DNA from 2 places in the Rossellomorea sp. NPDC071047 genome. Region 2 is predicted to be linked to the other one. Evidence: predicted binding sites of a transcription regulator. Region 2 holds the regulator's gene; the other holds the start of a gene.
The links. Region 2 encodes NrdR, which represses ribonucleotide reductase genes. Its sites were predicted from a motif close to AACACNATATATNGTGTT; they were not measured.
Positions count from the first base shown of each region.

Region 1: the regulator NrdR is predicted to act here: its motif matches at 10,325-10,342, upstream of ACQKFO_RS01565 (vitamin B12-dependent ribonucleotide reductase).

Region 1 covers NZ_JBNNJT010000001.1:305,354-320,461, reverse strand. Annotated here, with positions in the region: gene spoIIIAE (stage III sporulation protein AE) at 1-730, opposite strand, end outside; gene spoIIIAD (stage III sporulation protein AD) at 759-1,151, opposite strand; gene spoIIIAC (stage III sporulation protein AC) at 1,166-1,372, opposite strand; gene spoIIIAB (stage III sporulation protein SpoIIIAB) at 1,452-1,967, opposite strand; gene spoIIIAA (stage III sporulation protein AA) at 1,968-2,891, opposite strand; gene efp (elongation factor P) at 3,226-3,783, opposite strand; gene ACQKFO_RS01590 (M24 family metallopeptidase) at 3,824-4,888, opposite strand; gene aroQ (type II 3-dehydroquinate dehydratase) at 4,878-5,336, opposite strand; gene ACQKFO_RS01580 (YqhR family membrane protein) at 5,431-6,000, opposite strand; gene ACQKFO_RS01575 (SA1362 family protein) at 6,282-6,644, shown strand; gene ACQKFO_RS01570 (patatin-like phospholipase family protein) at 6,661-7,542, opposite strand; gene ACQKFO_RS01565 (vitamin B12-dependent ribonucleotide reductase) at 7,649-10,219, opposite strand; gene ACQKFO_RS01560 (lipoate--protein ligase family protein) at 10,571-11,407, opposite strand; gene ACQKFO_RS01555 (rhodanese-like domain-containing protein) at 11,620-12,003, shown strand; gene gcvPB (aminomethyl-transferring glycine dehydrogenase subunit GcvPB) at 12,158-13,621, opposite strand; gene gcvPA (aminomethyl-transferring glycine dehydrogenase subunit GcvPA) at 13,614-14,960, opposite strand; gene gcvT (glycine cleavage system aminomethyltransferase GcvT) at 14,977-15,108, opposite strand, start outside.
Region 2 covers NZ_JBNNJT010000001.1:94-15,201, forward strand. Annotated here, with positions in the region: gene speD (adenosylmethionine decarboxylase) at 311-691, shown strand; gene ACQKFO_RS00010 (cytosolic protein) at 823-1,203, shown strand; gene nrdR (transcriptional regulator NrdR) at 1,286-1,741, shown strand; gene ACQKFO_RS00020 (replication initiation and membrane attachment family protein) at 1,810-3,198, shown strand; gene dnaI (primosomal protein DnaI) at 3,211-4,143, shown strand; gene ACQKFO_RS00030 (putative sporulation protein YtxC) at 4,567-5,433, shown strand; T-box leader at 5,507-5,761, shown strand; gene thrS (threonine--tRNA ligase) at 5,820-7,751, shown strand; ribosomal protein L20 leader region at 7,926-8,065, shown strand; gene infC (translation initiation factor IF-3) at 8,154-8,657, shown strand; gene rpmI (50S ribosomal protein L35) at 8,680-8,880, shown strand; gene rplT (50S ribosomal protein L20) at 8,909-9,268, shown strand; gene ACQKFO_RS00055 (DUF1294 domain-containing protein) at 9,579-9,857, shown strand; gene ACQKFO_RS00060 (TVP38/TMEM64 family protein) at 9,953-10,522, shown strand; gene ACQKFO_RS00065 (sigma-w pathway protein ysdB) at 10,549-10,935, opposite strand; gene ACQKFO_RS00070 (dUTP diphosphatase) at 11,082-11,570, shown strand; gene ACQKFO_RS00075 (M42 family metallopeptidase) at 11,672-12,757, shown strand; gene ACQKFO_RS00080 (cysteine hydrolase family protein) at 12,820-13,362, opposite strand; gene sspI (small acid-soluble spore protein SspI) at 13,498-13,719, opposite strand; gene ACQKFO_RS00090 (TrmH family RNA methyltransferase) at 13,844-14,605, shown strand; gene pheS (phenylalanine--tRNA ligase subunit alpha) at 15,010-15,108, shown strand, end outside.

The sequences.
Region 1 (15,108 bases), 310 kb from region 2:
ATAACTGGGCAAGCTGAGTTACTTTATAATGACTGGAAAGGGTACTTACGATACTTAATAGTGCCGCCAGAAACAGCAGGGGCAGCACGACATTTTGGATCAACAAACCGCTTGTGTTCATTAAAAAGATAATCACAGGATGGAAAAATGCTGCGGATACAACTCCCCCCGAAGCGGCAATAAGGGCTAACATCAGAGGAATGAGGGCAATGATGAAGTGAACCATGGTGGAGATGGCATCCCGGGTGTAGTCGATCGCCACGTGAAAACTATTAAGGGCTATGATGATCAACACCATGAACACAATGCTGTATGCAACCTTGCTGACACTCCCTCCTTCAAATGCATTCTGCAGGGATTGAAGGAACATGCTGAAAATCGTTAGCATAATCAGTGTTCCTAATAGCTTCCCATTCATCACAAGCTCCTGGAAGGCGAACTTGAAGATTCCACTAAACCATGCTTTAAAGGAAAACTCTTTTTCTCCTTTGATAAAATCAACCAAACTGCCCTTTTGACTTTCAGGAAGGTAGCCACCGTATTGATCTACGATACTGTTCCAGAATCCTTTTAATTCTTCGATCCCTAATTGATCTAACTGCTGATCGATCATTTGCTGTTGAATTGTCGAATCGGGCGGATTCTGTTCCTCCCCTTCTTCAGCTTGTCCACTGGAGGCTCCTACGAAAATGATTACGAGTGCTATGACGAGTATTCGATATATTGGCAACAATTTTTTCCACCTCTTAACGTTTCGCTTATCCAGTTGGGATCATGTTGATAATCGTTTCGATAATCACTGTCAGAATAGGTACCGCCATTGCTAAAATCAAGATTTTCCCAGCCAGTTCCACTTTTGCCGCAAGCGCTCCCTGTCCGGCATCTTTTGTAATGTGAGAAGCGAATTCCGCTATGTAGGCGATGCCGATAATTTTGAGAATGGTCTCTACGTATACCATATTCACATTTGCATTCGCAGCAAGCTTCTCAATCATATGAATGATGGAGTAAATTTGATCGATCAGAAATAAAAAAATCGAACATCCAACAAACACAACAAGCAAAAAAGCAAAATTCGGTTTCTGTTCTTTCACAATCAAAGCCAGAAAGGTCGCAACAAGTGCTATACCAACAATTTGAATGATTTCAATCGCGGACGCCCCCTCTAACCTTGATATAAGAAGACCGATTTAATCTTTTGGAACAGATCATCGACAATCGAGGCCACCATGAACAGAATATAGATGAACCCAAACAATGTGACCCACTGTGCATATTCTTTCTTCCCGACCTGATCTAAAATCGTATGCAAAAAGGCCACTACAATCCCCACCCCTGCGATCTTGAAAATAATATCCACATCAATTCCCATATTCATTTCCCTCCCTGTTTCTAAAAGCTGTTCTCGCAAGCGATTGGCATGTATAAAAGTATTGACCTTTAATGCATCGTTAAAGTAATAGGATGATCAATAATAAACCTGATAAAAAACCCAAGCTCTTCGTCATCTTTTCATATTTTCTCTGCTTTTCTATTGCCTCTGATTCTTCTCTTTCCAAATGTTTTAACGCTAACTGTATATGCTTCTGCTGTGTCATCATGTCATGTTTGCCCAGGTTTTCTCCAAATTGTTTCAGGATCTCGTATTCACCTGTTTTAAAAGCCGTTAATTTCCAAATATCATTCAGGCTTTCTTCCCACGCTTTCTTCACTGAAATCTCCTGCTCCGTTAATTTCTTTGAGAACGTTTCAAAGAACCATGAAACAGGTTTTTGGAGCTGCTTGGAAATCTTTCTGGTCGCTTCATGCAAAGGGGTATGACTGTAAGTGATTTCTGCTTCCAATGACTGGAGTGCCACCTTCAACAACCGAAGCTGCCTCGGTCTTTCCGTTAAATATTTGGACGCTTCGAAACCAGCCCAGGAAGTTGAAAGCAGGATGAAAACAGCACCGATTAGTTTAATCATTTATGTCACACTCACTTTTTTCAGAAGAGATTGACCGTGTTCATTCCACACTTCATGAACCTTACCAGGCTCATCCCCTCTCCTTAGTTCAACAAACCGCTCAATGGTTTGGAGACTCACAATGTCCTTGATAACCGGTCTCTTCGCAACTTCATCAAATGTAGATCCATGAGTCGTCATCACAAGAGTAATACCGGCATTAACGGCTTCCTGGATGGCTTGACCATCTTCCGCGCGGCCAATCTCATCCACGATTAGGACGTCGGGACTCATGGAGCGGATCAGCATCATCATCCCTTCAGCCTTCGGACATGCATCCAGCACGTCCACTCTCGGTCCAAACAACAGCTGAGGGATTCCGTTTACACAGCCGGCAATTTCGGACCTTTCATCGACAATCCCTACTTTAAACGGGGGGATCTTTTTTTCCGGGATGCCCGTCGAAATCATGCGTGCAAGATCTCTAAGCAATGTCGTCTTTCCTGTTTGAGGCGAGCCGATAATCATCGTATGCTTCCAGCCACTATCATAAACATATGGAAAAATAGATTGTGCTATGCCAAGCTTCTGTCTCGCAATCCTGATGTTAAAGGAAGACAGGTTCCGAATCCCTTTCACCACACCACCCTCTAGAATGACCTTCCCAGCAAGACCGACTCGATGTCCGCCTTCAATCGTGATATATCCTCTCTTCAGTTCTTCTTCCAATGTATAAAATGAATGCCTGGATAGTTTGTTTATGAGCTGTTCGCTATCTTCCTCGGTAACGGTATAAGAGAGAAAATATGGCTTCCCCCTGGCCGTGACCTCCAACACACGGTTGGTACGAACCCTAATCTCTTCAATACGGTCAATAAGATCTTGTGGAAGGTTCAGGACTTTGTCAGAAATAGTGCTGGGGAGTAAGGCTAGAACTTCTTGCATATAGGTACCTCCTAATCTTGTTCCACTTCGGAATATATGAAGACGAAAAATGAACCTTCGTACATGCTTCCCGATAATACAATGTATTCTAGTGGCATGAGATTATGACAGTAGAGTTGGAAGATTTGAGGTAGGATTAAAAGATTTGGTTTGGAGCGAAGGGGATGAAGTTGGACAGGGGATGTCGAGTTTAGACCAATGGCAAATACAATTTGATAACGGCAGATAAAATGAATATACGGAGATAAAGCAATACACAACGCGACAAAGACCCAACTCGCCCTAAATAAAAAAGCCTGAACGGGAATAATCCCGTTCAGGCTTTTCACATTATTTATCCACGTGATACGTAAGATCCGTCCGTTGTATTAATGATCAATGTGTCTCCTTCGTTGACGAAGAACGGTACGTTAACCACTAATCCTGTCTCAACAGTAGCAGGCTTTGAACCACCGGAAGCTGTATCGCCTTTGATGCCCGGTTCCGTTTCAGTTACTTTTAATTCAACTGAGTTAGGAAGCTCTACTCCAAGAGTTTCTCCCCCGTACATCATGATGGACACTTCCATGTTTTCTTTCAGGTATTTCAATTCATATTCGATAGAAGAAGCAGGAAGTTCGATTTGATCGTAGCTCTCATTGTCCATGAATACATGCATGTCACCATTCGCATACAGGTATTGCATTTTACGGTTATCGATTTGGGCTTTTCCTACTTTTTCTCCTGCACGGAATGTTTTTTCCTGGATGGCACCTGTGCGCAGGTTACGAAGTTTGGAGCGGACGAATGCTGCCCCTTTACCCGGTTTAACATGTTGGAAGTCGATTACTCTCCAAATTCCGTTATCGACTTCAATCGTCAAACCTGTACGAAAATCATTTACTGAAATCATATTTATTTCCTCCTATTGTCTAGTAGACCTGTCTTTAGGACTACAATGGTAGAATGATTAGATCTTTTGTAGAATGTGTCAGTGTTTCATTGGAATCTTCTGTTATGAGTGTATCATCTTCAATACGAACACCGCCAACACCTGGAACATAGACGCCCGGTTCAACCGTTACGATCATTCCAGGCTCCAGTACCACATCGGAACGGGAAGACAATCCTGGTCCTTCATGGACTTCAAGGCCGATTCCGTGACCCAATGAATGTCCGAAATACTCTCCATAACCCTTTTCTGTTATGTAATCACGCGCAATAGCATCCGCATCTTTACCTGTCATACCAGGCTTGATTTTTTCCATAGCCAAAAGCTGTGATTGTAGAACGACGTCATAGATCTCTTTCAATTTCTCACTTGGTTCTCCCACAGATAAGGTACGTGTCATATCGGAGCAATATCCTTTATAGTATGCGCCATAATCCAACGTTACAAAATCACCTTTTTCAATGACTTTATCACTGGCAACCCCATGAGGAAGTGCAGAACGATTACCTGAAGCAACGATGATATCAAAAGATGAAGATGTCGCTCCCGCTTTTCTCATGAAGAATTCTAATTCATTGGAAACTTCTAACTCTGTCACACCCGGCTTAATAAAATCTAATATATGCTTAAATGCTGCATCGGCAATATCCGCCGCATCCTTAATTATCTTAAGCTCTTCAGGTGTCTTAATCAAGCGTAACTTTTCTACCAGCCCTGATACCGGTACAAGTTCTGCTTCAAGCACTTCACGATAGCTATCATAAGCACTGAATGTCATGTAGTTCTTCTCGAAGCCTAATTTCATAATCCCAAGGTTTTTCACTTGTTTGGCTACTTCCTCATGGATGGGGCCAGTGTGCTGGACGATTTCAAATCCGGCAGCCTGCTCGGTTGCTTGCTCGATGTATCGGAAATCTGTTATGAATAATGCTTTCTCTTTGGAAATCAGAACTACACCTGATGACCCAGTAAAGTTTGTCATGTACCGGCGATTGTAGGTACTAGTAAGTAAGATCCCGTCAAGTTCGTTTTCTGAAAAAGTCTCTCGTAATCGTTCAATTTTCATCGTTTTCCACTCCCTTAATGTTCTTTATGATCGCTTGTAAAGCCAATTCGTAACCAAACAGTCCAAATCCGACGATCTGGCCAACCGTTTCAGCTGCCACGACAGATTGATGCCTAAACGCTTCACGGGCATGTATATTTGATATATGCACTTCCACTACCGGTACTGATACCGAAGCCACTGCATCTCTTATCGCATAGCTGTAATGTGTGAAAGCACCGGGATTCAGAATGATTCCCCCATACCCTTCATCTTCTGCCCTGTGTATGTAATCAATCAGTTCCCCTTCATGGTTCGATTGAGCTGAAACGAGTTGAAAGCCTTCACCTTCTGCTTGTTTTGAAAGCTTTCCCTCAAGTTGCGGCAAGGTGACATGTCCATATATACCGGGTTCACGTTTCCCCAGCCTATTTAAGTTAGGACCATTTAAAAGCAAGATTTTCATCATATGTAAACCCCTAAAAAAATAGAATGTTCATCATGAACATTCTAACACAAACCTTATACCTATACCTACATAATTGTCTGATAATGAGGATTTGTTAATGTGAAACTTCCCCTGATTTTTCTTTCTCATTCTGATGTCTCAACTCATTTTCTTCATAGGAAATCGAATAGCCAATAAATACTCCATACAAAATATACAGGCAGAAGGTTGTGATCAAAGTGTGATAATCAATGGATGTAAAGGATTCAATGCTCGGGAAGAGCGGGTTGAGCAGTAAAAAGAACGCTAAGTATAACGCTACACCGTAGGCAACCCCTACCCACATAGACTTGAATTTTCGTAATAAACCATAATAAATGAGGGCCACACCTATAGAAATCACCCCGTAAGCCACAATGGAAAGAACGATACCGATCCATTTGTCCACCCAGTCACCAACCGCCCACGGCTCAAATATAATATTTGGCTCGATTTTCGTAAAGGAAAAAAAGTAACAAATATAGGCAATTGCACTCCATAATATCCCACCTATAAATCCCGTTACTACAACCATTGCCATGAAGGATAGTGGTTTTTCTCCCTGATTCTGCTCTAATCGTGGATTTTCCTTACTTTCTTCTGTTCCATCCTGAATCTTTTCATGTTGTCCCTTTTGTTCAGCCATCAGTAACACCTCCATTCGTAGTATGTCCCAATGATTTAAACATTTGCATGGTTTTACTTATTTTTCATCTGTGGATGATAAGGAAATATGGATGATAAAATCCTATCTCTAGTCCTTTGATTCATTTTTTAGTAAAATAGATAATATCTTTCCAGTTTCAGAAAATAACTCCAGCAATATTTTCAGAAATTCGATAACTAATATGGTTAAATAACAAGGAAATTGTCTAGAATAATAGTATAGATATGTATAATGGATTGTATTGCAAGGAGGTGGCTTTGTTGAACGCTCGTAATATCTTTGTTATCACCTTAATATTGTTAGCTATTGTAGGGCTCTTCACTTCCCTATTAGGAAATCCTTTAGGGCTAGTAAAACAAATACTTGTTACAGCAGCTGTGATCGGAATTATCTACTTTATTTACCGAAGATGGTTCAGCGGAAGGCGGGCTGGTAATAGTAATGAACAGAGAGCGTTTCTTAAAGCAGCCAAACAATCAAAGAGGCGGCATAAGAAAAAATCTCCAAGTAAGCCTCAAGTATCAAACGCCTCAAAGAAACGTTCGATACGAAAGAAATCCAATGCCAACCTTACTGTAATTGAAGGAAAAAAGAATAAGAAAAACAATCGAGCCTCATTTTAGGAGCTCGATTGTTTTATTAATACGGCCATTTTTGGAGAAATGCTTCCGCTTTTGATTTTCCGTATTGAAATAGTTCTGCTCTTTTTTCCGGCGTTAATCCGAATTCAGTCGTGAGCACACCTTCAGTTGGAATAAAGATGATGTTTTTTTCAAGTTTTCTGGAAATGTATCTTGAATCATGTGCATCTTTCATCGTAGTAAAGAGGGCTTCATACATATCAATCGCATTTTTGATTTGTTTTTTGGGCTTTCCGACTAAATCGTGACTTAACTTCACCCCGATGACCGGCCTTATCTTTTTCACATTTTCCCGATCGAACAGCCACATAGGAAAGTTACTGAGCACCCCGCCATCCACCATGAAACTTGTTCCTTCTAAAGAACGCAGCTTTACAGGTTCGAAGAAGTAAGGAAGACTCGCACTCATTCGTATCGCCCTGGCAACAGGAAAAGTTTCTTTCGCTATACCGTACTTCTCAAGGTCATCCGGGAGAACCAATAATCTGCCATTCGATAAATCTGAAGCAATGACCCGGAGTGAATGGGGTGGTAAATCGGCAAACGTATAAATCCCCCTTGCTTTCAGCTTCTCTTCCACCCAGCTTTCAAGAGCCGCACCTTTATATAAACCTAAACGATAGTAAACCCGAAACCATTTTATGATAGGGAGAGAGATCATCGCGTTTGAGTCCAGCAATTTATTAAAATCAATATCATCCATGATTTTGAGGAGCTCCCTGCTTGAATAACCGGCAGCAATAAATGCTGCAATCACCGCTCCGGCACTTGTTCCTGCGAGCCTCTTAAATCTGTAGCCCTTCTCCTCTAATGCTTGATATGCCCCAATCAACGCGAGTCCCTTTATGCCTCCGCCTGAAAAAACACCATCGATGTCCATAGGCCCACTCCTTCAATGTCTATTACTACATCTTTAATTCACAATGAAGGGTTTTAGACTAAAAAAATAGGAAGGGAACCAGTCCCCTCCTAACATTCTTCATTTATTATAGACCGCATTTCAGCTGAGCGCCGCAGTTTGTACAAGTATTGCAGCCACCCATATCTTTTACCGTCCCTTTACGGCAGACTGGACACGTATTCCCTACTTCAGAACCAATGGTTACGTCAGTTGAACGTACGTCCTGAATCGTATCAAGTAATACGATCGGCTTTTTCGATGTAGGAATGTCTTTTTGTTCCTGTTCGTCCTCGTCATCAAAGCTGTTTTCTTCTGCTTTGAGGGTAAGAACCTGTGAATCACGGCTTCCGTCAACGTAGACGGTTCCACCTTTTGCTCCACCTTTATACAGTCGCTCATACACTTTTTCTACTTGCTCGACCGTATAACCACGTGGGGCATTAACCGTTTTTGAAATTGAGCTGTCGATCCAATTCTGAATCACACATTGAACATCAGCATGTGCTTGCGGCGCCAGGCTCATGGAAGAAACAAACCATTCTGGAAGATTGTCAGCATCTGCATCTGGATTTCTATTCAAGTAATCCTCTACAATATCCGCTTTAACTTCAATGAACTTACCAAGACGCCCACTTCTGTAATATGTGAATGAGAAGTAAGGTTCAAGTCCGGTAGATACTCCAACCATCGTACCTGTTGAACCTGTTGGGGCAACGGTCAATAAATGAGAGTTTCGAATCCCGAACTGTTGAATGTCGTCACGTACATCCTCCGGCATTTTCTTCATAAAGCCTGTTTCCACAAATGCTTTTCGTAAGGCTTTCGTTTCTTCGTCGGTGCTTCCAGTCAGGAATGGGAAGCTTCCTTTTTCCTTGGATAATTCCACGGATGCACGATAAGCGGTTGTTGCGATGACTTCAAATACTTCATCGACAAGTCTGTTGCCTTCTTCAGAACCGTATTCTTTTTCACAGTAGATCAACAGGTCTGCAAGACCCATCACCCCAAGGCCAACACGGCGCTCACCAAGGGCCTGCTTTTTGTTTTCTTCTAGGAAGTACGGAGTCGCATCGATGACATTGTCCTGCATGCGCACACCCACTTCAACGGTACGCTTCAATTTTTCGAAATCAACGGTTTTCGTCTCTTTATCGGCAAACTGAGCAAGGTTGACAGCTGCCAGGTTACACACGGAATATGGAGCAAGAGGCTGTTCACCACATGGGTTCGTAGCAACTACCTTTTGACCATATGCCTTCGCATTTGTCATATCATTCGCGTTATCAATAAAGAAGATTCCAGGCTCCGCAGAGTAAGTTGCACAAACGTTGATAAGATTCCAAAGCTCTTTCGCTTTGATCTTACGATAAGTACGCACTTTGTAGCCAAGCTTTTCCCATTCACGGACATCACCTACGTTGTGCCATTCTTCATTATAGTATTTCATTTGCTCTTCGTTATAAGTTTCCACATCAGGGAAGCGCAGATCATATTCACGATCGTTTTCAACGGCTTCCATAAAGTCGCTTGTCAGGCAAACGGAAATATTCGCACCTGTCAGGAATTCTGAATTATGGACGCTGTAGGTTCCGCCTGTACGGAGCTTTTCTTCTGCATTCTTAAGAATTTTCGCATCAAATCCACCGTAGCCAGGGATTTGTCTATAATTAAGGATTCCTTGATACATCGCTTCCTCTTGTTCTGTCAGAGGGGTGAATTTCAACTTATCCTGTGCCGCCTTTTTGATGGTTTCATCTTCTGTATTTTCAAGAAGATAACGCAGAATACGCGGGTTTTGCATTTTAGAAATGATAAATTCGATAATATCGGGATGCCAATCTGAAAGCATGATCATTTGTGCTCCACGTCTTGATCCCCCCTGCTCAACCAAATGGGTTAATTTGGCGATGTCATCCAGCCAGGAAACCGACCCGGAAGATTTACCATTCACACCTTTAGCCAGAGTGTTTCGCGGACGAAGAGTCGATCCGTTCGTTCCGACACCCCCGCCCCGGCTCATGATCTCCATCACCTGCTTGCGATGTTCCGAAATCCCTTCACGAGAATCCTGTACGAAAGGCATCACGTAGCAGTTAAAGTACGTGACGTCCGTTCCGGCACCCGCTCCGTAAAGCACCCGGCCAGCAGGGACAAAATGCAAATTCACTAATTCATGATAGAACTTTTCAAACCAATCTTGTCTCTTTTCAGGAGTTTCTTCCACTTCTGCCAAGCCTGTTGCGTTACGCTTCGCAATTTGTTCATAGTAGACTTCCAGTGGCTTTTCGATTACATCGAGTGTTCTTGACACGATTCCGGTTTCCATTTCTTCCGGCTTGTCGATGGCACTTCTGTACTCTTCTTCGATCCAAACATCTGCTTTCTTTGTTTCCCAGTCGATGCTCGAAATGTAACCTAATCCTCTTGCAGGGAATTTAGGATCTTCTTTGATGGTGAGGACCACGAAATCCCCTTCTGAAAGAGTGATCTTTTCCGTGTCTTTGAAAGAATAGCGATCAATCATGACAAGACGGGATACACCCTTATGTGTAGTAGTCATATCCGGGGTTATGGGATGTACTTGAGGAAATAATCCGATATCCTGATTTAATCTTTCGATGTTTAATTTCATTGTGTTTTTCGACGCAACAGTCATAAAGACAACTCCTTCTATCTCAAATCTTTCATTTGTTTGTTGTTCACTTTGATGTGTAATATCAAATAATACGATATCATAGCTCAATTGGAAAAGCAATAAATAAACACAACATATAGTGTGTAAAAAAATATTCAACACACCACATATTGTGTTTCAGGTCAATAGGTCATTTGTTTGTCAAACGGATAATAAGCCAATAAAAATAGAAAACAGGAGGAAATAATAGAAAATCATATAATACTCCGACCTTTTCTATTAATTTAGAACTTGATATTAATCCAAGTCTCGCAACAGTTGGTAAAATAGGAAAAAAGCGACAAGCATCGCTTTTTTTCTACAAAAAAATTTTTATCGTTTAAAATTCCATTCATCTGATTCGTACCGGTTCACGGCAAGGTCCACAACATATTGTGTTTCCTCTTCAGAAAGTTCATATGGGTCCAGGTGGATATTCAATCCTTCTTCAAAACCTTTTTTGAACGCTTCCTTCGCCATTTCCATGGTGACCGTTTCCGAACTGATTTCGTTCATTGCGACGGCCTTGCTTTTAAATGCACGCTGCATTCGCTCTTTTACCCGGTCAGATGGATAGTTAAACAGGCTGAACAGCTTATCCTCATCAAGATCCAATAGAATGGAACCGTGTTGAAGGATGACGCCTTTTTGACGCGTCTGGGCGCTGCCCGCTACTTTCCTTCCTTCTACCACCAGTTCATACCAGCTCGGTGCATCGAAACAGACTGCCGAACGTGGATTTTTTAATCCTTCCCGCTCTTCTGTTGTTTTCGGAACAGCAAAGTAGGCTTCGAGTCCAAGTCCTTGAAATCCTTTTAAGACCCCTTCAGAAATCACTCGATATGCTTCCGTAACGGTCTTAGGCATCTCCGGGTGTTCTTCTGAAACAATGACACTGTACGTCAATTCATGTTCATGCAGAACCCCCCTGCCTCCCGTCGGTCTTCTGACAAAGCCAAGTCCGTGCTCTTTGACTGCATCAAGATTGATTTCCTTTTCAACCTTTTGGAAGTAACCGATCGAGAGAGTAGCTGGATCCCATCCGTAAAATCTGATCGTAGGAGGAATTTTCCCCTCGCTATGCCAATCCAATAGCGCCTCATCAAGTGCCATATTATAAGAAGGGGAACAATTCCCTGAGTCAATGAATCTCCATGTTTCTTTTTTCATGCATCATACCTCATTTGCGTCTTCTCTTTGATATTTTGTTATGTAAAAAATCAACTTCATTTAAGTCCGTTACTAGTCTATCAAATCCAATCGAAAAAACAAAGAAAAACAGATTGGAAAGTGTTTGCTGTAAATTAATAAATTTGTTTTGATTCTCGGAGCTTTCATGAATATAATAGAAGTTAGCGCATTTGTAGAAAGGAGCATGAATGATGGAAGGATTATATATTCTTTTAGTCGTACTTGGTGGAATCATTGTTTATTCACTCTTTACGTTCTTCTATCAAAAGAGAATCGTTAATACTTTGACTGAAGAAGAATTTAGAGCAGGATATCGGAAAGCTCAGTTGATAGATGTTCGTGAAGCGAATGAATTTGATAACGGTCACGTACTTGGCGCACGAAATATCCCCCTCTCTCAAATTAAAATGAGACAAAAGGAAATCCGTGCCGATCAGCCCGTTTACCTTTATTGCCAAAGCGGACTCCGCAGCGGAAGAGCAGCTCAAATGCTTCACCGCAAAGGGTACCGGGATCTTCACCAATTGCAGGGCGGCTTTAAAAAGTGGACAGGGAAAGTAAAACATAAAAAATAATGTGAAAGGATTGCCTTTAGGGCGATCCTTTTTTAATTGGTGGAAATAGCCGGGTGGATTGGCGTTGGTGGTTCTCCCCCCACCTCCTTGAAGGTCCGTCCCTCAAAAAAAACCCCGCAGCAATTGACTGCGGGGTTTTCCAATTTTACAATCTTTAGTTTTCTTTTGTATAACGCAGTACCGGTTTTCTTGCTGCCAGTGTTTCGTCCATACGTTTGACGATGGTTGTGTGTGGAGCTTCCTGGACGATTTCCGGTGTTTCCTCTGCTTCTTTGGCAATCTGGATCATGGCATCAATGAAGGAATCCAGTGTTTCTTTTGATTCTGTTTCCGTTGGCTCGATCATCATGCATTCTTCCACATTTAACGGGAAGTAAATCGTTGGTGGATGATATCCGAAGTCAAGTAATCGCTTCGCAATATCCAATGTACGGACGCCAAGCTTCTTCTGGCGTTTTCCGCTGATGACAAATTCATGCTTACAATGACGATCGAATGGAAGGTCAAAGTGAGGTGCCAGGCGGCGCATCATGTAATTTGCATTCAGGACCGCATTTTCCGTCACGGCTCTCAGCCCGTCTGGTCCCATCGTTCTGATGTACGTATAAGCACGAACGTTGATGCCAAAGTTTCCATAGTAAGGTTTTACACGTCCGATGGAGTCAGGTCTGTTGTAATCGAATTCGAATGTATCGCCATTTTTCACAAGGACCGGTTTTGGAAGATACTTAATCAAATCTCCCTTCACTCCGACAGGACCGCTTCCCGGACCACCGCCTCCATGAGGACCCGTAAAGGTCTTATGAAGATTTAAATGCACGACATCAAATCCCATATCTCCTGGTCTCGCTTTTGATAGTACGGCATTTAAATTGGCACCATCATAATACAGCTTTCCACCTGCTTCATGTATGATTGCAGCCATTTCCAGAATGTTTTCTTCAAATAATCCAAGAGTGTTCGGGTTGGTAAGCATCAGGGCTGCCGTATCATCCCCGACTACACGCTTAAGATCCTCTAAATCAACTAAACCATTTTCGTTTGATTTTACCGTTATCGTCTCGAAACCTGCTACAGTCGCACTGGCCGGGTTCGTTCCATGAGCTGAATCGGGTACGATGACCTTCGTGCGGTGGGTATCACCATTCGCTTCATGGTAAGCACGGATCATCATAAGACCCGTCCACTCCCCATGAGCACCGGCAGCAGGTTGAAGGGTCACTTCATCCATGCCCGTGATCTCTTTCAAATGCTCTTGAAGGTCATACATCAGTTCAAGGGCACCTTGAACGCTTTCCGCTTCTTGAAGAGGATTGATATGAGCAAATCCATTCAAGCGTGCCACGTTTTCATTCACCTTTGGATTGTACTTCATCGTACAAGATCCCAATGGATAGAAGCCGGAATCCACACCATGATTACGTTTTGATAATGCCGTGTAATGGCGCATGATATCCAGTTCAGATACTTCTGGAAGCTCCGGTGCTTCTGTACGGATATAATCGGATGGAATCAGATCAGACAGTTCTACCTGAGGAACATCCATTTCAGGTAAGCTATAGCCTGTGCGGCCTTCTTTAGATAATTCAAAAATAAGAGGTTGATCTTGCTTATTCATGACAATCCCCCAATTCTGCTACGAATGCGTCGATTTCTTCTTTGCTGCGAAGTTCAGTAACAGCCACTAGCATGTGCTGTGATAAGCCGTCATCCAATAATCCTAAATCGTATCCACCAATCATTTCTTTTCCTAAAAGCTTTTGATTGATTTCTTTAACCGGCATATTTACCTTTACGACAAACTCATTGAATGATGGTCCTTCAAATGCAATGGTGAATCCTTTTGCTTTAAAGGCTTCTTTTGCATAATGTGCTTTTTGGATATTTTGAAGTGCCATCTCTTTAACGCCTTGTTTTCCAAGCGCCGTCATGGCAACAGATGCAGCGAGTGCATTTAATGCTTGATTGGAACAAATATTAGACGTGGCTTTATCACGACGAATATGCTGCTCACGTGCTTGAAGTGTCAGTACGAATCCTCTGATTCCATCTTCATCGACGGTTTGACCTACAAGACGCCCTGGCACTTTACGCATAAGCTTCTTGTTCACTGCAAAGTATCCACAGTGAGGTCCACCGAAGGCACTTGGAATACCAAATGGTTGTGCATCACCAATGACGATATCGGCTCCTAATTGACCAGGAGGAGTAAGCGCCCCTAATGCAAGTGGGTTTGAAGAAACCACGAACATCGCTTTTTCAGCATGAGTAACTTCTTCAATGGCTTTTAGTTCTTCCACCCGACCGAAGAAGTTAGGATATTGAACGATTACCGCGGCAATTTCATTAGTCATTAATTTCTTAAGTTCTTCCACATCCGTAACACCATTTTTGTGCGGGATTTCTACTACATCTATATATTGGCCTTTTGCATAAGACCGCAGGACATCACGTGATTCCGGGTGCACAGTGCTTGAAACCAGGACCTTTTTCCGACGGGTCTGCCCCGCACTCAGCATAGCTGCCTCTGCAAGGGCCGTCCCACCATCGTACATGGAAGAATTGGCTACATCCATGCCAGTAAGCTCACAAATCATCGTTTGAAATTCAAAAATGGCTTGAAGTTCTCCTTGCGAAATTTCCGGCTGATAAGGTGTATAGGCTGTATAAAATTCAGAGCGTGATAATACATGATCCACGATGATCGGCATATAGTGATCGTATACCCCAGCCCCTAAAAAGGATGTATGACTTTTCAGGTCAGCATTCTTCGCTGCCATTTTTGTCAGTTCCTTCACCAATTCCGTTTCTGACTTCGCTTCTTTGATTTTGTAATCCCCTTTGAAACGAACCTTCTCGGGAATATCTTCAAATAGATCACTAACGTTGTCTACTCCTATGCTGTCTAACATTTCCCTTTGATCCTGCTCTGTCATCGGTAAATAACGATGCTTCATGACCGTCATTCCTCCCCTATTTCTTTGGTCTTTTATAGAATGGTGTGGCTACTACTTTCGCTTTTAACTTTTTCCCTCTGATTTCAACCAGTACTTCCGTATCTAAAGAAGTAAACTCGTTATGCAGTAATGCTAATCCTACATTTTT
Region 2 (15,108 bases):
AGTGCCTGGAGCGGAAAGAAACGGACAACGTTTTAAATATCACTAAATTTCAGGGTGATAACCCGTATCCATTCACGGAAGTCAACCGATCGTCTACCCATATAAAAAAGTTTAAAAAAATTTATTGCAAAAGAGTTTTAAACAAAGTATACTATTTTTCGTGAACTTCTTATTAGCAAATGAATACTGATTTAGCTACTTAAAGGGTTAGGACCTCTTCGGACTAACTTTCCCCCGTGGTAGTTAAGATTTTGCCAAAGGACACGTTCATTTTGACGAAAAAAATTATGTCAAAGGGGGAAACACGAAAATGGAAACAATGGGTCGTCATGTAATCTCAGAATTATGGGGTTGCGATTTTGAAAAATTAAACGATGTAGTAGGAATTGAAAAAACATTCGTAGATGCTGCGCTAAAGTCAGGTGCAGAGGTACGTGAGGTAGCTTTCCATAAATTTGCTCCTCAAGGTGTGAGTGGAGTTGTGATCATTTCAGAATCACATCTGACTATTCACAGTTTTCCTGAACATGGTTATGCCAGTATTGATGTATATACTTGCGGTGATTTAGATCCTAACATCGCTGCTGAATATATTGCAGATGCTCTTGGTGCTGACACACGTGAAACAATTGAATTGCCACGTGGTATGGGTCCGGTACAAGTGAAGAAGTCTCAGGCTCAAGCCCTTTAATCGAAGATAACTCAGAAGAGATGCGTATTAGATGCATCTCTTTTTTTATGCATTTGTACAGGAATTGATTTTGAATTTTCATTCCTGTGGTTTTCGTGTAAAATAAGGGTAAATAAAGGGAGGAACTTTAAATGAGCGGAATACGTACTTTTTTTAAACGGTTTCAATCAGAATGTGAGACATCTGATCAGCACGAAGATAAAGACCTGAAATCACGGTATTATAAATCCATGCATCAAGGTGCATTTAATGCAGTATTAGAGTTGTTTTCATCCTCTGAGTATGAGGTGATTTCCCAGTCTAAGGACAGAGGTGAAATTACGGTCCGTAAAAATGGTACTCCCCAATTGTTTATTGTCGCAACGATCATCACAGTAAGGCCTTTTGAAACGGCAGTCGATTTCAAGATCAGTGCAGATAAAGGGAAGATCTTTGGTACATATACGGTCTTAAAAGCACAGATTAACCATTATTATCAAAAGCTTGACGGCGAACTGACAAAAGTGAAATAACGGTAAATCCTTTATAAGCTTGTGTAAGTCGCAGCTTTTTAATATGATGAAAGTAATAGTATGTAATAACGGAGCTGATATTATGAAGTGCCCGTCTTGCCAGCATAATGGTACACGAGTAGTGGACTCCCGTCCGGCTGATGAAGGACGTTCAATCAGAAGAAGAAGAGAATGTGAAGAATGTAATTTCCGCTTCACGACCTTCGAGAAGGTAGAGGAGCTTCCTTTAATTGTGGTGAAAAAAGAAGGGGTAAGAGAAGAGTTTAGTCGAGAGAAGATTTTGAGAGGGTTGATCAAGGCCTGCGAGAAGCGCCCGGTACCTCTTGAGAGATTAGAAAAGATCTCAACGGACATTGAAAAGGAACTCCGTAATCAAGGTGCTTCTGAAGTAGAATCCGTTAAGATTGGTGAGATGGTCATGGATCAGCTTGCTAAGGTAGATGAAGTTGCATACGTACGCTTTGCATCTGTGTATAGACAATTCAAGGATATTAATGTATTTATAGACGAACTGAAAGAATTAATAAAAAAAGAGTAGAAGAATGAGCTGAAGATGTAATTCTTTAGCTCTTTTCTCTTTATTTTTTTGAAAGGTAGAATCCAACTATGATGAAGAAGCATTGGAATGAAATACAACCAATCGATCACTACACGGTAGGGACAAATGGGATTCTTCAGGAATACGATCGGAAAATCATCACGTTTCTGTACCAGCCTTTAATTGGTTCGGTTTGTTACAGTCTTTATATGAGTTTGTGGGGAGAAGTAGAGGAAAACAGGCTATGGTCAACAGATTCTACTCATTATCACCTGATGAACGTTCTGTCTGTCAATCTTCAGGAAGTATATGAAGCGAGAATGAAGCTTGAAGGGATAGGGTTGTTAAAGGCATACGAAAAAAGGGACAACGAGGATCGTAGCTTTCTTTATGAACTGCAGCCTCCTCTTACACCTCAGGAATTCTTTCATGATGGTATGTTGAATGTGTATCTTTATCGTAAAATAGGCAGAACTCATTATTTGCGTTTAAAGAAATTCTTTACTGACGAATCGGTAGATAAACAGCAACATGTAAACATCACACGATCCTTTCAAGACGTTTTCACATCGGAACATATTAATTTTCTCCACCACGATGCAAATATGGATTCCGAGACAAAGTCTGGTGAACAATATATGAAATATGGGAAGAATGGTGGTCTTCCACTGGATGATGTCGATTTTGATTTTCAGTTACTACTTGCAGGGTTATCTGAATTAATGGTTCCCCGAAAAGCCTTTACAACAAATGTAAAGGAAACGGTTCTGAAGCTGAGCTATTTGTACGGTATTGACCCTCTTCAAATGAAAAATATCGTCTTAAGCTCCCTGGATGCAGATGATACCATCGATATAGAGTTGCTGCGCAAAACCGCACGTGATTGGTATGGGGTTCAGACAGGTGATCAACTGCCGGATTTGACTGCGAGAATAGAGTCTAAAGCGTCTGTAAAATCGGATAAACCCCGTACGAAAGAAGAAGAGCTCATTGAATATCTGGAAACAACGTCGCCCAAGGATGTTCTATCTGACATATCGAATGGAGGAGCTCCTTCTAAGTCAGACCTTCAGGCGGTTGAAGAGGTGCTCATGTCACAGAAATTGCCGATTGGTGTCATGAATGTCCTGGTGCAATATGTTTTGCTGAAAACGGACATGAAGCTCACAAAAGGATATATGGAAAAAATCGCGTCCCATTGGTCGAGAAAAAAGGTGACGACTGCAAGTGAAGCCATGGAATTAGCCAAAAAAGAACACAAGCAGTATCTTGAGTGGGCTGAAGGGAAAAAGGAAAATAAAACGAATAGACGAAGAAAGCCGATTCGGACAGAAAAACTCCCGGAATGGTTCCAAGAAGGTGAAACCGAGAAAGAAAATGATTCTTCCCTTGATGGATATGATTTCGAAGCAGAAAAGAAGAAACTCGAAGAAGAGCTTAAAAATTTTCGGAAGTAGGTGAACGTAGCGGTGGAGAAAATAAATAACACCCTGAAAAGGTTGGCGGCTTCTGGTTCGTTTCAACAAAGATATGAACAAATGAAAAAAGAGATTCTTGAAAACAATGATGTGAAGGATTTTATTCGCAGGAATGAAGGCCGTGTAACAGGGGAAATGGTAAATGAGAGTCTGATGAAGTTATATGAATACATTTCGCAAAGCAAAGAATGCCGTTACTGTCCTTCTTTACAGGAGTGTAAGAATATGATGGAAGGTTATGACCCTCATTTGGTGATCAGAGGCAACACCATCGACATCGATTACCATCGCTGCCCTCGAAAGGTCATTCACGATGAAAGAACGAGCGCACAGCGTTTAATCAAAAGCCTGTATGTGCCGAAGGATATTTTACAAGCATCTTTCTCAACCCTTGATCTTGATTCGAAAAGCCGATTGGAGGCAGTCCGACTGGCAAAGAATTTCGTAGAGAACTATACAGAAGGCACAAAAATGAAAGGACTCTATTTTTATGGGAAGTTCGGAGTGGGTAAGTCCTATTTGTTAGGGGCGATGGCCAATGAACTCGCCGAGAAAAAAATCGCGTCCCTGATTGTCTACGTTCCTGAGTTCTTTAGAGAAATCAAGCAATCGCTGGGAGATAACTCGGTAAATGAAAAACTGGAAATGGTCAAAGCTGCACCGATCCTCATGCTCGATGACATCGGCGCAGAAACCATGTCAAGCTGGGGGAGAGATGAGATCCTCGGGACGATCCTGCAGTACAGAATGCTTGAAAACCTCCCGACGTTCTTCACCTCCAACTTCAACTTCAACGAACTCACCCATCATTTGACATACAGTCAAAGAGGAGAAGAAGAAAAGCTGAAGGCTGCAAGGATCATGGAGCGGATTAAATACCTGTCCCAGCCTGTGTTGATTGATGGAAGGAATAGAAGAGAATAGAATTAAGTAAAAGAAGAGAAGGTCATTCGCTTAGCGTTTGAACTTCTCTTTTTCATTAATGAATTTTTGGTGAAATAGATTCATTTATTTATTTCCTAAGCATTGTTCCAATAAGGGTTTATTGTATTGGGTGAATGATAACGAATTCTGAGATGTTTAAAAATAACAATGTTGATTGGAGCGGAAGGGGGCTCGACTCCTGCGGGAATAGCGGGAAAGTTGAGACCCCACAGGGCAAAGCCCGAGGAGGCTCAACTCACGCCCCGCGGAAAGCTAGCCCCCTGGAGCGGAAATCCCACTACTCGCCTTATTTACTATTAATAGATTCGAAAAGAGTCAATTAAATTCCCTCAACAACTTCTAAATGATACAAGCCTCCCATATATATAAATCAGGGATTTGGGTTTAAGGAGGCGAGAAAGTTTGATTGAATTTATTTTCAAGCAAAAAAATGATGCGTTAAAGCTTCAAGCACACCTCAATAAAGAGTTCGTACAATCATGGTTTCATGAAACGCTCTTTCAACATACAACTCACTATAATCTGACGATAGAGGTTTCCCCCTTCTTCAAGGAAAAAGAGAAGCTGTTCAACGGGGTTTCCCACTTTGTCTTAAATGATAAATGCATGGACTGGTCCGAATCAGCCCTGAAGGAAAATTACTTCTATGAAGATGTGGATGAAATCAATCAAATATTAGAGATTGTATCAGAGATGAGACTGGGGGAACGACCTGAATTGATGGAGCTGATCGGTGAATGGGACGAGGCCGAATACGTTCATGACAGCCTGGAGCTTTTGTTGGAAGGAAAGGCCCCCATATCGTTCGACTCCTTCAGCAAGTTCAGGCTGAAGAAGCTTCAGGAGAGACTGCTCCTCATGCTGGATCTTGCGATAGATGAATATAAGATGGAGCAGGAATATCAAATGTTTGTCCATATGCTGCGGGAGTACCTGGCATCAAGGGAGCAGAAAATACGTACGATCCATCTGTGCTCCACGGGTTACGGCTATCGTTTCTTTGATGAAGACATGAAAGAGATGACAAGGCAGGAATTGACGAAGGCGATTGATAAACGCCTTCTGACGAATCACCCGTTATATGTTGATTCGTACACCATTGCTCCGTTGTTATCCCTTGCACCGGAGAAGATACTCGTGTACGGGAATCGTGACCATCAGTTGATCAGGACGCTACAGAATATTTTTGAAGAACGGATCGATCTTTTGCCGATGAGTTATTTTCCTGAAACACTTCTCTATCCTTCCTGGGATATCGCGAATGAATAGGCTGCTTATTTTATGGAATGCTCTTGCTTTTCAAAACATAACCGATTATAATACCTACATAATAAGTCAATAAATAAAGGTTATGATGAGGACAACAATATTCCTATTCCATTCACAGAGAGGGAAGTCTCCTGGCTGCAAGCTTCCTAATTCGGTAGTGATATTTACCACCTCGGAACTTCAATTATGAACTGAATCTTGACGGATTCACAGTAATGATTGACGGCTAAATGTCGTTATTCGTTTTCAATGAAGTCATTGTCTGTGTTTTGTGGACAATGAGAAGTTGGGTGGAACCACGAGTTTACTTATTAACCTCGTCCCTTCAAACGTGAAGGGGCGGGGTTTTTTATGTTTTATAGAGATTACTTAAGGAGTGAAATCACATGTCAGAAGTAGTGAAAATGCAGTTCCCTGATGGAAATGTCAAGGAATTTCCTAAAGGGACAACAACAGAAGAGATTGCTGCGTCCATCAGTCCGGGTCTTAAGAAGAAGGCGCTGGCTGGTAAAATAAATAATGCATTGATTGATTTACGCACAGGGATCCAGGAAGATGGAACGATTGAAATTGTTACGGCACCTTCAGAAGATGCTCTGGAAATCCTTCGTCACAGTACGGCCCATTTAATGGCACAGGCTATCAAACGCTTATATCCTGAAACAAAGCTTGGGATCGGTCCGGTCATTGAAGGCGGATTTTATTACGATATTGATTCCGAGCACACGTTCACTCCGGAAGATCTTCCACTGATCGAGAAAGAAATGAAAAAGATCACGGGAGAAAACCTGGAAGTGGTCCGTAAAGAAGTTAGCCGGGACGAAGCACAGAAAATGTATGAAGAAATCGGTGATGAGTACAAGCTTGAACTGCTTGAAGCCATTCCTGAAGGGGAACAGGTTTCGATTTACGAGCAGGGTGAATTCTTAGATCTATGCCGTGGAGTCCACATTCCGTCTACAAATAAAATTAAAGAATTCAAGCTGTTAAGCATCGCCGGGGCATACTGGCGCGGGAACAGTGATAATAAAATGCTTCAACGAATCTACGGAACAGCCTTCTTCAAGAAAGAAGACCTGGAAGAGCATCTGCGTCTTTTAGAAGAAGCAAAAGAGCGAGATCACCGTAAAATCGGTAAAGAATTGAATCTATTCATGAATTCACAAAAAGTGGGACAAGGCCTGCCGATGTGGCTGCCTAAAGGTGCCACGATCCGTCGTATCATCGAGCGTTATATCGTTGATAAAGAAGAGCGCTTAGGTTATGATCACGTATACACACCTGTCATGGGAAGCGTCGAGCTATACAAAACAAGCGGTCACTGGGATCATTACCAGGAGAATATGTTCCCGGTCATGGAGATGGATAATGAAGATCTTGTCCTTCGCCCGATGAACTGCCCTCATCATATGATGATTTACAAAAACGGCATTCACAGCTATCGTGAGCTTCCGATCCGTATCGCCGAACTTGGTCTGATGCACCGTTATGAATTGTCAGGTGCCTTATCAGGACTTCAACGTGTACGTGGAATGACTCTGAACGATGCTCATATCTTCGTACGTCCCGATCAAATCAAAGAAGAATTCAAGCGTGTCGTGCGCCTCGTTCAGGAAGTGTACAAAGACTTTGATCTCAATGACTATTCCTTCCGTCTGTCTTATCGTGATCCTGAGGATACTGAGAAGTACTTCGATGATGATGAGATGTGGAACCGTGCACAAGGGATGATCAAGGAAGCGATGGATGAACTGGACGTTGAGTACTTTGAAGCAGAAGGGGAAGCGGCATTCTATGGCCCTAAACTGGACGTTCAAGTGAAAACGGCACTTGGTAAGGAAGAAACTCTATCAACGGTTCAACTGGACTTCTTACTTCCGGAGCGCTTTGACTTAACATATGTAGGGGAAGACGGGAAGCAGCATCGCCCGGTAGTCATTCACCGTGGAGTCGTATCCACAATGGAACGCTTCGTGGCATTCCTGATCGAAGAATACAAAGGAGCATTCCCGACATGGCTCGCTCCAACGCAGGTTCAGGTGATCCCGGTTTCACCGGATGTTCACTTCGACTATGCGAAAGAAGTGAAAGAAAAGCTTCAGGCTGAAGGGCTGCGTGTGGACATCGATGACCGTAATGAAAAGATCGGTTACAAGATCCGAGAAGCACAGATGAGCAAGGTCCCTTACATGCTTGTAGTGGGAGACAACGAAATCAAGGAAACGGCTGTAAACGTCCGTAAATACGGAGAGCAAAAATCAGAAACGATTTCTCTTGATGAGTTCATCGGCCACATCACAAAAGAAGCGAAACGATAAATAAAGAAGAGGGACGGACCTTGCTCCAAGGTCCGTCCCTGCCGTATAAATTTCAAAAAAACTATTGCACTCTCCTTAGATGTCTGATATTATGAAATACGTTGTGATATTAAATGATTATTTGACAGCGGTATTGTCATGTGATATAGTATCTAAGGTGAATTGAATACAGTTTGGTACAAGAAGAAGCTACCCGCTTCTCACCTGAATAACGCGTTCGTGCTGTTTACAGGTATGTGATTGACTATTAAAGCCATTTATATATGCTTAATAATCAGGTGCGGGTGTTTCGACACTCGCATCTTTTTTTGTGTGTTACACGCAAAAAAGGAAGCGAGTGCGTCGGCCAAAGCCGTGTATTCTTTTAATAAACCTTGGAGGTGGCTAATTATTAGCAAAGACATGATCTTAAACGAAACGATTCGTGCCCGTGAAGTACGTCTTATCGATCAAAACGGTGAGCAACTTGGGATTAAATCCAAGAATGAAGCTCTTGAAATTGCTGAACGTGTAAACCTTGATCTTGTTCTTGTTGCTCCAAATGCTAAACCACCCGTTGCTCGTATCATGGACTACGGTAAGTTTAAGTTTGAACAACAGAAGAAAGAAAAAGAAGCGCGTAAGAATCAGAAGATCATCAATCTTAAAGAGGTTCGTTTAAGCCCGACGATTGATGAGCATGATTTCAATACTAAGCTTCGTAACGCTCGTAAGTTCCTTGAAAAAGGAGACAAAGTTAAAGCGTCAATCCGATTTAAAGGTCGTGCGATTACGCACAAAGAAATTGGTCAACGTGTTCTGGATCGCTTCAGTGATGAGTGTAAAGATGTAGCAACCGTTGAATCAAAACCGAAAATGGATGGTCGCAGTATGTTCTTGGTGCTTGCACCAGTTAACGAAAAATAAAGGACCCGAGGAGGAAAAGCACATGCCAAAAATGAAAACTCACCGCGGCTCAGCTAAGCGTTTCAAGAAAACAGGTTCTGGTAAACTTAAACGTTCACACGCTTACACAAGCCACTTATTCGCAAACAAATCTACTAAAGCAAAGCGTAAGCTACGTAAAGCGGCTGTTGTCTCTAAAGGAGATTTCAAACGCATTCGTCATATGCTTGACAACCTAAAATAAGAAGTAATAGAAACAGGAGGGAATTATTATGCCACGCGTAAAAGGCGGAACAGTAACACGCAGACGTCGTAAAAAAGTTCTTAAATTAGCCAAAGGTTATTTCGGTTCAAAACATACTTTATATAAAGTAGCAAACCAACAAGTCATGAAATCATACATGTATGCTTATCGTGACCGTCGCCAAAAGAAACGTGATTTCCGTAAATTATGGATCACACGTATCAATGCGGCTGCTCGTATGAATGGTCTTTCTTACAGCCGTTTAATGCACGGTTTAAAGCTTGCTGGTATCGAAGTTAACCGTAAAATGCTTGCTGAGCTTGCGATTGCTGACGAAAAAGCATTCAACCAATTAGCAGATGCTGCTAAAGCTCAACTTAACAAATAATTAACTGCTGACTAAGTTGGCAGACAAAAAGGACTGGCCTCTGGCCGGTCCTTTCTTATAGGCTTTATTCGAAAAGCTTGTTATTATTTATCATAGGGTCTGCTTAGGCTCTGTCCATCAGTGTGTGCTGGATGGTGGGGGGAACTGCTCCGCTTACAGCTAGCGTTCGGCCGAGGAGGCTCACCGCCAGCCCCGCGGAAAGCGAGCATCCTGTAGCGGAAATCAACTACTACTCTCTTCTTTAAGAAAGTAACAAACTTTACGAGAAGAACCTTCTTATATCAATCAATTCAGAAAGCAGGTAGAAAACATGGGTGCATTAACAGCTATCTTATATCTATATGCCATTGTCATCAATATCATCGGCTTTATCATCATGGGCAAGGATAAAAGAAAGGCGCAGCGAAATGAATATCGCATCAAGGAGAGTACTTTGTGGCAGGTGGCGATCCTCGGGGGCAGCATCGGCGCATATATGGGAATGAAGGTATACAGGCATAAAACGAAACATAAAGTATTCGCTTTCGGTTTTCCACTGCTTGTCATGCTTCATAGTCTGCTTTTTATCTGGCTGAATACTAAGTTGTAGAAATTGAAGTTTTCATTCTTTAACCCGTCTCCATTACATACTATATAGAGAGTGTCTATAACAGCTTAGAAAAGCAGAAGGAGGTCACCTTAGCCATGGACGAACGGTTAGTTGCTGCATTCGCCCTCATGGAAGCTAGCGGGTATTTGGCTCCTGTTCTGTTTGTTTTGTTTCATATTCTAAGGCAATTTCTGTTCATCCCTGTAGCCCTTGTATGTATGGCGGGAGGAGTGCTGTTCGGAAGTATATTCGGCACTCTGTATTCATTAATCGGATTAACGCTCTTATCTGTTACTTTTTATTTCGTCATAAAGAGTTTTACATCATTCTATGAAAAGCTCCTGAGATTGAAGGAAAAATGGTTTGGAAGAAATGCTACCCTCACAACCGGTCAAATTGCCATTCTGCGGTTAATTCCTTTTGTCCATTATCAGCTTTTGAACCTTTGTTTACTTGAACGTAAGAAAAAGCTTAAACCTTTCATCCGGGCCTCTGTTATTTCTAATATTCCCCTGGCGTTTTTTTACACGGTTTTCGGTCAATACATCAAACAATTTTCCCCTCCTATTCTCGTCATGATTTTCCTTGCACTCATCGTACTCTTTTACCTACTAAGAGAAAAAGTAAGAGTGATTGAATGGAGAGAGTTCTTTCCGGGTAAATAAAAAAAATGGCTGGTTAAGCCATTTTTTTATTGCTTTTTTTGAAGGAATTCATGGATCGGGCTTTTCCAATCCAGCTTTGCATTCGGGTATCTTTCTTTGATTTCATTGTGGAGGTATTGAAAATCCTCTTGAGTCAGTCCCTTTAAAGAAGAGATGTTCCTTGACCAAACAAAGATGGAAACCACCTCAAAGGATTTTTCTGTTGCTCCTAAATATTTTTCTCCTTCAAAAAGAACTCCTTTATACGTTATGTGAAAATTCTTACGTACATTTTCCTGATCATCGAGAAAGTAAAAACGTTTCTGCTCCTGGGCAAGTTCCAGTTTTCGCTTTGGGTCTATAATGTATTTCACACTGCGGTATAAAAGATAAAGAATAAGGAAAAAAATCACTAACCGAATTAACCAAAGCATTACCATTACCTCCCTAGGCATAAGTATTCTTCTATTATTTACGTTGAAAACAGAAAAAGGTTTCATTTTATTTAAAATTTCTTTGAAAATTTGTCATACTAAGAGAGAGCACTAGAAAAACAGGCATCATGAGGGGAGAAAACGTCATGAATATTGAAAAGTTATTGGACATGCAAGAGAAGCTGGATCAACATATTGAGCAAGAACACGGGTTGGAAAACGCAGATTTAATTGAAAAGAAGATCCTTGCCCTGCTTGTTGAAGTAGGGGAACTTGCCAATGAAACAAGAAGCTTTAAGTTTTGGAGCAAGAAATCATCATCATCGAAGGAAGTGATCCTTGAAGAATTTGTAGATGGAATCCATTTCATCCTGTCACTGGGACTGGAAATCGGCATCCAGCAATTTGATTTAGGGGAAACCAATTACGCAAATGAAGATGTGACCAAACAATTCCTGGAAGTGTTCAAATCGGCCAATCATTTCTCTGAAGAACGTTCGGTTGAGCATTTTCAACAATTGTTCAGGCACTATGTTTATTTGGGTGAGCTGTTAGGCTTCTCCCATGAAGAGGTGTTTGACGCTTATGTGAAGAAGAATGAAGTGAATTATAATCGTCAAAAAGAAGGATATTAATCCGGATCACCAGTGATAGTTTGAGAAGATTCAGGAAATTTTGATGAATCGGACAGATTTTAGTATAATGAGAGTGAATAAACATTTAGGGGGTCGAAACAGTGACAAAATTAGATGAAACATTGACCATGCTCAAGGATTTAACCGATGCAAAAGGTGTACCGGGAAATGAAAGAGAAGTACGAAACGTAATGAAGCGATACATAGAACCATTTGCAGATGAAATCACAACTGATAATCTCGGAAGCTTAATTGCTAAGAAAGTCGGCGATGAGAACGGACCTAAGATTATGGTGGCCGGGCATCTTGATGAAGTCGGCTTCATGATCACTCAAATCGACAGCAAAGGGTTCCTGCGTTTTCAAACAGTGGGAGGCTGGTGGTCACAAGTCATGCTTGCCCAGCGAGTGACGATCGTGACGAGTAAAGGGGAAGTAACGGGTGTGATCGGTTCCAAGCCACCGCATATCCTGCCTCCGGAAGCCCGTAAAAAGCCGGTTGATATTAAAGATATGTTTATCGATATCGGAGCTTCAAGCCGTGAAGAAGTACTGGAGTGGGGAGTGAAGCCTGGGGATATGGTTGTCCCTCATTTCGAATTCACGGTGATGAACAATGAGAAAATGCTTCTTGCGAAAGCTTGGGATAACCGCATAGGATGCGCGATTGCCATTGATGTACTGAAAAACCTTAAAGGTCAAGAGCATCCAAACGTGGTATATGGTGTAGGAACGGTGCAGGAAGAAGTTGGCCTGCGTGGAGCAAGAACGTCAGCAGCCAAGATCCAGCCTGATATTGGCTTTGGTGTAGATGTCGGAATTGCAGGGGATACACCTGGCGTTTCTGACAAGGAAGCATCAAGTAAGATGGGTGAAGGCCCGCAAATCATCCTGTATGACGCGTCCATGGTTTCTCACAAAGGACTTCGTGACTTTGTAACAGATACAGCGGATGAACATAACATCCCGTATCAATTCGATTCGATTGCCGGTGGTGGAACGGATTCAGGTGCGATTCATTTAACAGCGAATGGAGTCCCTGCTTTATCCATTACCATTGCAACCCGCTATATTCATTCCCATGCAGCAATGTTGCATCGTGATGATTATGAGAATGCGGTTAAACTGATTACAGAAGTAATCAAGAAGTTAGATAAAGATACAGTGGCAAAGATTACATTTGATTGATTGCAAGGAAAGAGACCCTATCGGATTTAGGGTCTCTTTTTCATGAAATAGTGGAGCTGGCATTAAAAAGTCATTTGATAAGATAAAGACATGTCGGCACCGATCGTTTTTTTAATAATGCGAATGGCACTCTCATTGTCTTCATCTGTTTCTGAAGCCATGCAATCCTTCGGTATCGATATTTCATACTCCCTCATATAGGCATCATTAGCGGTGTAGAGCACGCAGATATCGCCTGCGATTCCTGTCAATATCAAGTTTTTTACATCCAGCTGGTGAAGCAGGATATCAAGTTGAGTCCCGAAAAAGCATGAATGCTTCGGTTTGATGATAAAATAGTCATCTGTATCAGGGTGGAGTCTTTCGATTACGGTTTCTCCTTTTTTCTTTTTGCAATGGTCGATAATGTCATTCATATTGTCCTGCCATAGACCGTAGTTATCATTCACATAAATGACCGGAATGCCGGATTCCTTCGCTTTCGTCTTCAAGTCACGGATATTATCTACAATCTTCAAAGTGTTTTCATATAAATTCTCTCCACCTTGAAAATCAAAAGTATTAATCATATCGATGATCAGTAATGCGCTATTCTTCTGACTCATACATTCGCTCCCCTTCCGTTAGTAGTTGTATGTTTTCATTACCACTGAAAGAGTAATACTAAAACAAAACTGGAGAAAATTTTAAATGGGGAAGGAAAAAACAAGGGCAACCCCTGGAAAGGGTCGCCCATGTCCTTACTGTGTTTGTTGCTGTTGCAATGATTCCTCTAATGTTTCGAGGACCATTTTTTGTTCCTGTGGATCTGCGTTTTGCCAGAAGACTTCAAGGAGTACACCCAGTCCGGGAAGGGTTTTTTCTTCTCCGCCTTGGATTGCATCGACGATGGTGTCTCTCAGTTCGTCCTGGTTGTTGCCAGATACGTTGTGTATGATTGCTTTTCGTAAGTTAAGGTTCATCACACATTTCTCCTTTTTGCTAGGATGAGGAATTCATTGTTATCTTGTCTCAAATTGAATTTATTATGTAGGAAAGTTAAGGTATAATGAGACCTTGAATAGTAAGTAAAAGGAGCGGATACGATTGAAGTATATTCAATCCTCTAAAAATCCTGTTGTGAAGCAGTGGAAGAAGTTATTGACCAAAAAGGAACGGGATCTTACCCGTACATACATAATTGAAGGCTTCCACCTCGTGGAAGAAGCATTGAAGCAGGAGGATACGGTCCTTGAACTGATCCAAGTGGAAGGAATCGATCTTCCTCAGAAATGGACGGTGGACTCGATTTCTATGACCATGGTGTCGGATGAAGTCGGAAAAGCCTTGTCCGATACAGAGACATCGCAAGGGATTTTTGCTATTTGTAAGCAAAAAGAAGATGAGCATGAAATTGAACAAGCGGCAACATTCATGCTTCTTGATGGCCTTCAGGATCCCGGGAATATTGGAACCATCATCCGGACGGCCGATGCAGCTGGGATTGATATGATCGTGTTAGGAAAGGGGACGGTGGACCCATATAACCCTAAGGTTTTGCGGTCTGCACAAGGAGCTCACTTCCACATACCGATTATCAGAAGGGACCTTGCTGAAACCATTCCAGAGTTGAAAGAAAGGAACATCCCGGTGTATGGAACGGCACTTGAAAATGGTGTGGAGTATACAACGATTAAGCCCCAATCTTCTTATGCACTGATAGTGGGTAACGAAGGAAATGGCATGTCGAACGAACTCTTGACTGAAACCGATCAGAATCTCTATATTCCCATTTATGGGAAAAGTGAATCGTTAAATGTAGCGATCGCTGCGGGGGTTTTATTATACTATTTTAAAAATGGGCAGTGAATTTCTTGAAAAGGTTTGAAATTTGCCTGGAAATTCACTATAATAATGCACATATAACTTAAAAGACGTTGAAAGAGGAAAGTAGCACATGACCTTCTTTAAGGGAGAGAATGCCCTGGACTGAAAGCATTCTTAGGAACGCATGATGTGAAGATTTCACCTCTCGAGTTGGCATCGGGACCATTCATATGATGAATGTAAAGATGCTCCGGCAAAGCCGTTATCCGAATGAAGTGAGTATGTCTGCCAAGTTTTTTTGCGAAAGCAAAATAACCATGGATATGCTTATAAGGGTGGTACCGCGATATAAACCTCGTCCCTTTTTGGGATGGGGTTTTTTTATTTGTTTTTAAACCAATCCAGTACGATCATTCGGAGGATATACATTAAAGGAGGAAGTATAAATGGAGGACAAATTACGATCCCTTCAACAAGAAGCAATCGAAAAAGTGAACGAGGCACAGGACTTAAAAGAACTGAACAATATCCGTGTAGCTTATCTG